Regions from separate parts of the Yaniella soli genome, predicted to be linked through region 2. Evidence: predicted binding sites of a transcription regulator. Region 2 holds the regulator's gene; the other holds the start of a gene.
The links. The regulator Rex, encoded in region 2, represses fermentation and respiration genes when NADH is low (regulators of the CRP and FNR family bind a similar motif). The targets are predictions, from matches to a motif close to CTTGTGAANNNNTTCACAAG.
Positions count from the first base shown of each region.

Region 1 (3,415 bases), on a different contig from region 2:
ATTCGGGATCGCATCAGCTAACCGCGTGACGCCAAACAGCGCTGAGAATACTAGCGTAACGTCGGGGTCTACGTTCTCAAGCGTGCCGTAATCCAGAGCGTCAAACAGAACACCGGTATATACCTGCCAAGCGGGTGCGGCCGGTGCGTCAAGAATATGCTGATTTGCTTCGATCTGTTCCGTGAGAGTTTTGCCGACTTTTAGTACCTCGTGAGCGTTGCCCAGACTCGACACAACCTGAAGCTCTTGAATCATCGTGCGCCGCTCGCCAGAGAGTTCCGGAAAAACGAGGTCATTAAACGCGAGTGGGGCTCCGTGGTGTGGCGGGGTTTTGGCTTCGGAAGGGGGCAACAAAATCAGCATAAGTTTGAGTGTAGTAGCTCCGATTACTGCGGCTGGACAATCTTCGCTAAAATGAGAATTTCGGGATGGAGTTGCGGATGATCGCGACCACACGTCGAGGAAAGTCCGGACACCACAGGGCAGGATGGTGGGTAACACCCACTCGGAGCAATCCGCAGGCTAGTGCCACAGAAAGTAGACCGCCCCACTTGCTGGGGTAAGGGTGAAAGGGTGGAGTAAGAGACCACCAGCGGGCGTGGCGACGCGCCCGGCTCGGTAAACCCCATCCGGTGCAAGATCAAGCAGAACACGTTATGAGGCTGCCCGCCCAGTGTTCGGGTTGATCGCTTGAGTCCCGCGGTAACGCGGCGACCAGATAGATGATCATCAAGCGCACGACTCATAATTGTGCGCTCACAGAATCCGGCTTATAGCACTCCATCCCGTCCCACGTCAGCTCTTTGAAAGAAACCATTGTCTCAGCAGCGTCGCCGCAAAACCTCACAGCTCGCCAAGCTCCCATTGCCCATCGCACTGGTCGTCATCGGCATCTATCTGATCGCCACTTTTGTCTTCCCCGCCGAAGAAGACTATGTGCCCCAAGCCGGCAGCGCCGCAGAGCAACTAGAAACCCTGGAAATCAAAGGACGCGCACCACAAACCGGGTATAGTCGTGACGAGTTTGGCGATGGCTGGTTGGACCCCGACGGCAACGGTTGTGACGGTCGAAACGACATACTCAGCCGAGATTTAGAAAGCGTCATCCACGACGATGATGGGTGTACTGTGCTGACCGGTGTGCTGCAGGATCCGTTTACTGCAACCGCGATTGATTTCATGCGCGGTGCTGAAACGTCGCAAGAAGTCCAGATCGATCACGTCGTGGCCCTCTCTGATGCCTGGCAAAAAGGCGCCCAACAGCTCTCGGAGGAGCAACGGGAGCGCTTTGCCAATGATCCGTTGAACCTCTTGGCCGTCGATGGCCCCGCGAACCAACAAAAATCGGATGGCGATGCGGCCACGTGGCTGCCACCCAACACAGATTTTCGGTGCGAATATGTTGCCGTTCAAACCGCCGTCAAAGCCAAATACGAGCTCTGGGTGACACAAGCCGAATACGCCGCGATCCGTGATGTGCTGACCAATTGTCCAGACGAGCCCGTGTACACCACCAGTGACGAGCTGCCGTTGCTTCGCCGGTAGCGGCACGACTTTGCACCGGCTTAGTGTATAGGTATCCTTTGCCCTGAAACGCTAAGATGAGAATGTTTTCATAGGTTGGCTGCTCCGCCAATCGCACACTATGCAGAAAAGGACCACAACGTGGCAGATATCACCGCCAGCACGCGTCAGACTCTACAACAGTGGAGCGAACGCGAGCAGTTGGCAGAGCAAATGGTTCCGCTCATTGGGTCGTTGTACCGCAATAACAATGTCGTGACGTCCATTTATGGTCGTAGTCTCGTGCACCAGTCGGTCGTCGATATTCTCAAGGCGCACCGCTTCGCTCGCCAGGTTGATGAATCAACGCTTCCGGTAGACGACTCTTTCGCCATTGTGCAGGCGATGTCAGACCTGAACCTTGGCGCTGGCTCTGTGGATTTGGCTCGAATGGTGAAGAAATTCCGTGACGTCGGTGGCGACGCGAAAACATTTGTTCGTACCGAACTCGCAGATATCGTCGACAAAAACGGCGAAGGCCTCGGCGACACCACCGATGTGGTGCTCTATGGTTTTGGACGAATCGGCCGTCTGTTGGCTCGTATCTTGCTCGACCACGCCGGTGGCGGCACCACGCTACGTCTTCGGGCGATTGTGGTCCGTCGAAACTCCGATGACGACATCACCAAACGTGCCTCACTGCTGCGTCGCGACTCGGTACACGGTGCATTCAACGGCACCATTGAAGTCGATGAAGAAGCAAACACCATTACCGCCAACGGCACGAAGATTCAGATCATCTACGCCTCCGATCCGGCATCGATCGACTACACCGAATACGGCATCAACAATGCAATTGTTGTAGATAACACCGGTGTATGGCGTGACGAAAAAGGTCTGGGTCAGCACCTGGAGGCCAAGGGCACATCCAAAGTTATTTTGACGGCCCCTGGAAAAGGCGATTTGAAGAACATCGTCTTTGGCGTGAACTCCGATGACATCACCGAAGACGACACCATCATCTCTGCTGCATCCTGTACCACCAACGCCATCACCCCGGTGTTGAAGGTCATCAATGATGAATACGGTATTCACCACGGTCACGTCGAAACCGTGCACGCCTACACCAACGACCAGAACCTCATCGATAACTTCCACAAGGGTTCACGCCGTGGACGTGCAGCGGGTCTGAACATGGTGCTCACCGAGACCGGTGCAGCTACCGCCGTGGCCAAGGCCTTGCCGGAACTCGCCGGCAAACTGTCGGGTAACGCCATCCGTGTGCCGGTGCCCAACGTGTCCATGGCGATCTTGAAGTTGGAACTCGACGGGGAAACGTCGAAAGAAGAGATCAACGCCCGTCTGCGTCAGGAATCCTTGACCGGTGACCTGAGCAAACAGATCGACTACATTTACTCGCACGACGCCGTCTCCAACGATTTTGTTGGTTCCAACCGCGCCGGCGTCGTCGATGGTCTGGCCACGATCGTCAACGAAGGTTCCAAGGGCTCCAGCCTGGTGCTCTACGTCTGGTACGACAACGAATACGGCTACTCAACCCAGGTTGTGCGTGCGGTAGAAACTTTGGCGGGGGAGAACCTGCAGGTCTTCCCAAAAAACTAGCAACCATAGTGCACTAGTCCTTCGGGCCTAGCGCATCAAACGCCGTGGCCGCTACAGCAATCTGCTGCAGCGGCCACGGCGTTTCATTATTCTGATTAGTTTGAGGTTTCGACCGCTTCGTCATCATCGTGACCAAATGGATCGGAATCTTCACCGGGCATCCAAGTGTTGCCTGCGGTCGTCCAACCTTGCTTGCGCAGTTCCTTTTTCCAACGCTTGGCCCAGCGAGGATTGAGTCGGTTCACGTACAGCGTGGCATTGAGGTGATCAAACTCGTGCTGCAAAATCC
Region 1 covers NZ_BAAGSP010000001.1:16,821-20,235, forward strand. The annotation lists gene ACYVJT_RS00075 (YaaA family protein) at 1-363, opposite strand, end outside; RNA gene rnpB (RNase P RNA component class A) at 428-789, shown strand; gene ACYVJT_RS00085 (HNH endonuclease family protein) at 817-1,545, shown strand; gene ACYVJT_RS00090 (glyceraldehyde-3-phosphate dehydrogenase) at 1,666-3,126, shown strand; gene def (peptide deformylase) at 3,222-3,415, opposite strand, start outside.
Region 1: a site for Rex is predicted at 1,601-1,620, ahead of ACYVJT_RS00090 (glyceraldehyde-3-phosphate dehydrogenase). Genes of this name have one in related genera too.

Region 2 (3,415 bases):
TGCGCACCGGGAGCTGAAATTTTTTGGCCAGCGGCGTGATGGTTTCCTGGGCACGTTGCAGGGGCGAGGTCACCAACATCGTCGGGGTCTCTTGCCATCCGTCGGCGAGCTCTTGAGCCATTTGGAGGCCCAGCGAGGACAGACCGAAACCGGGCAGCCTGCCGTAGAGCACCTTGTCGGGGTTGAATACTTCGCCGTGGCGAACCAAGTGAACGCTAACTGTCATACACTGTATTTTTGCACAAAGTTCACTCACACCATGACTGAAGATGAGGCCCTGCCGAGTGCTTAAGCTACCGGACAAGAATTTTTGTCGTCACCGATGACAAACCCGTGCCGGTGGACTCGTTAGGATAGAAGAAAGCATCTACCGAAAGGCTTGTCATGGACGAAAAGAAGCCACCTGAGAATCCGCACTATGGCGTGCGCCTGACCGGCGATGAGCTGGCCGCACACCAGGAAAGGTTCCAGCCAAGACAGTCTGCATCCGAATATGGTCCCCAAGGAGCACAGGCCGCGTCTGAATACGGGCCACAGGGCGGGGCCTATCCACCGCCACCAAGTCAACAGCAGCCCGGCTATCAACCTGGTTTCCAACAGCAGCCCGGCCCCCAGCAACCATACGGTGCACCATATGGGCAGCCGGGTCAGCCTGGTCAGCCATTCGGTGGGCCACAGTTGCAACCGGAAATGGCGAAGGAACCGTCCCGGCCAAAGGTCGTCGACATTTCGTTCTGGTCGATCATTGCCGCAGGGATTTCGTATCTCATTGCGCAGTTGATCGTCGCTGCCCTACCGAACCGCGGGATGGGCCCTCAGGATATCGACATGATGGAGTCCATGCTGGGCCCCATGATGGACACAATGCCATTCGACAGCATCGAGGGCTATCTCAACTCGCCCATGATGACTGCCGCGATGATCGGCCAAGCCGTGATTTTCTTGGTTGCTTACGTCCTCGTAGCTCTGGGGATTCGCAACGGCTGGCGTTCGATGCGTATTTTGGGCACGATCTTTGCGGTCCTGTCCCTACTGAACATCACATTCGTCAGCGCATTGGCCGGCGTCTTCTCGGGGCTGGCCATCATCCTTGGCATTGTGGGAATCGTCTACGCATGGCTGCCGGCTTCCACCGAGTACTACCGTCAGAAAGCTTGGCAGAAGGCCGCCAAGAAAATGTACCCTCAAGCACCGTCACGCTGAAACGCTAAAATCTGCAGCTCGGCGGATAGATCGACGGTTTGCACATGGACATGTTCCGGCACGTGCAGTCGCCGGGGCGCAAAATTTAATATCCCGGTAATCCCGGCGTTGACCAGTAGATCGGTTACGTCTTGGGCGACCTCACCCGGCACCGTCACGATGGCCAGTTCCATATCGTGGTCGGTGCCGATGTCGTGTATATCCAAAATCGTATACCCGCCGTAACGCTGACCGATCTTGGTGGGATCGTTATCCGCTACGGCGGTGATGTTCATGCCGCGCTCTGCAAATCCCTCGTAGGACATCAGTGCGGCCCCAAGGTTTCCGGCGCCGACCAGTAGGACGCGTCGACCGCTGGTCACACCCAATATGCGAGCGATGGTATAGCGCAGGGCTTCGACCGAGTAGCCCTGGCCCGAGCGGCCGCTGTGTCCAAGGGCAGCAACATCTTTGCGCGTCAGCGCATCCGAACATCCCAGGGCGGTGGCCAGCTGTGCAGAGGTGACGTAGCCGAGGCCTTGGGCGTGCAGTGTCTCTAAGTAGTGCAGGTATTGGGGCAGCCGGGACAGTGTGCGTCCGGAGAGTTTCTTGCTCGCGGGTTGTTGGGTCATGTCTCCAAGCCGGTTTCAATCATGCGACGTAACCGGCTGGCATCGATGACCCAGAAATCGCGTTGCCGGTCGTCGATAAACAACACCGGGATCTCTTCGGCGAACTGTTCGGCCAGTTGTGGATGCTGTGTCGTCGAAATTTCTTGCCAGTCGACACCGTATTCGCTGGTGACTTCGTCCATGGTTGCTTTGGCGGCAGCGCAAAGGTGGCACTCGGGCTTGGTGAGCAGTTTGATATCCATGTTGTCTCTTCTCGTCCTACCCAAAGACAAAACCGCCTCAAGAAAAGGCGGTTTGTGCGGTGAAAAAAGTTTCGGCTATTCGTCGGTGCCAGTCGCGACGTCGGTGTCAGTGACGATGGCTTCTACTGCCTCCAACGGGACACGATAGGAGCGCCCAAATCGCACAGCGGGTAAGTCGCCAGCGTGGATCATCCGGTATACGGTCATACGCGATACACGCATCATGCCGGCAACTTCGGTGACCGTCATGAATTTGGCATTTGCGAAATTCTCCGCCACGTTTAATACTCCTTTAACGTTCCCTCTTAGGTCGGTGTTTCTACGCCTGAGGGGAAGTTCAGAAAGTAGGCGGCAACCACCATTACATTAATAATAGCTTACGCAAGAGATTTCAAGGCTTAGCTAGTCGAACCACGGATCTAATCCGTGAAATGGGAACACCGCCTTGCGGGTTGCCATGATCGACTGGTCGGTGGAATCTGCCGGATCATACCCGACTTCCCACGAGCGCCACCAGACGTCTGCGCCGTCGGACATCGTCTTCACGACGTCGCTCGCGTCGGGCAGGCCGAGTTCTGTTGCGGCCAGTTGGCGCCATTCTTCAGGGATCTCAGTTTTTAACGGGATGGGCGTGTCGGCCGCGATAGCGATGAGGTGTGCCCAAGCACGGGGCACGACTTTCATCGGGCTGTATCCGCCTCCCCCGAGGGCTAGCCATTTTCCACCAGCGAAATCGTGTGACCAATCCGAGGCGTCGAGCATCAGCTGGCGTTGGCCATCGACCGAGAGGTTCAGGTCGGCCAGCGGGTCGTGACGGTGGCCGTCGGCCCCGTGTTGAGTTACCAACACTTCTGGTGCATAGGCTCGCAGGAGTTGTGGGACCACGGCGTGTACGGCGCGCAGAAAGCCCGCATCACCGACGGAAGCTGGCACGGCGACGTTGACCGCATACCCTTCGGCCTGAGGGCCGCCAATGTCTTTGGCAAATCCGGTGCCCGGAAACAGCAGGAGCCCGGTTTCATGGATCGAAATGGTCAACACCCGCGGGTCGTTGTAGAACGCTTGTTCGACCCCGTCACCATGGTGGGCATCAACATCCACATAGGCGACCCGTTCTGCACCCTGATCCAGCATGTATTGGATAGCTATTGCAGCATCGTTGTAAATACAGAACCCGGATGCCGCAGACCGCTGTGCATGATGCATACCACCGGCAAAATTGACGGCCCGGTCCACTTCGCCAGCCCAGATGGCTTTGGCTGCTGCAAGCGATCCCCCAGCAATACGGGCCGAGGAGTCGTGCAGGTCGGCGAATACGGGACAATCTTCGGTGCCCAGTCCGACAGCCTCATAGACGTC
Region 2 covers NZ_BAAGSP010000003.1:74,807-78,221, forward strand. The annotation lists gene ACYVJT_RS02340 (histidine phosphatase family protein) at 1-226, opposite strand, end outside; gene ACYVJT_RS02345 (hypothetical protein) at 385-1,203, shown strand; gene ACYVJT_RS02350 (redox-sensing transcriptional repressor Rex) at 1,185-1,814, opposite strand; gene ACYVJT_RS02355 (glutaredoxin family protein) at 1,811-2,056, opposite strand; gene ACYVJT_RS02360 (helix-turn-helix domain-containing protein) at 2,132-2,305, opposite strand; gene ACYVJT_RS02365 (acetoin utilization protein AcuC) at 2,459-3,415, opposite strand, start outside.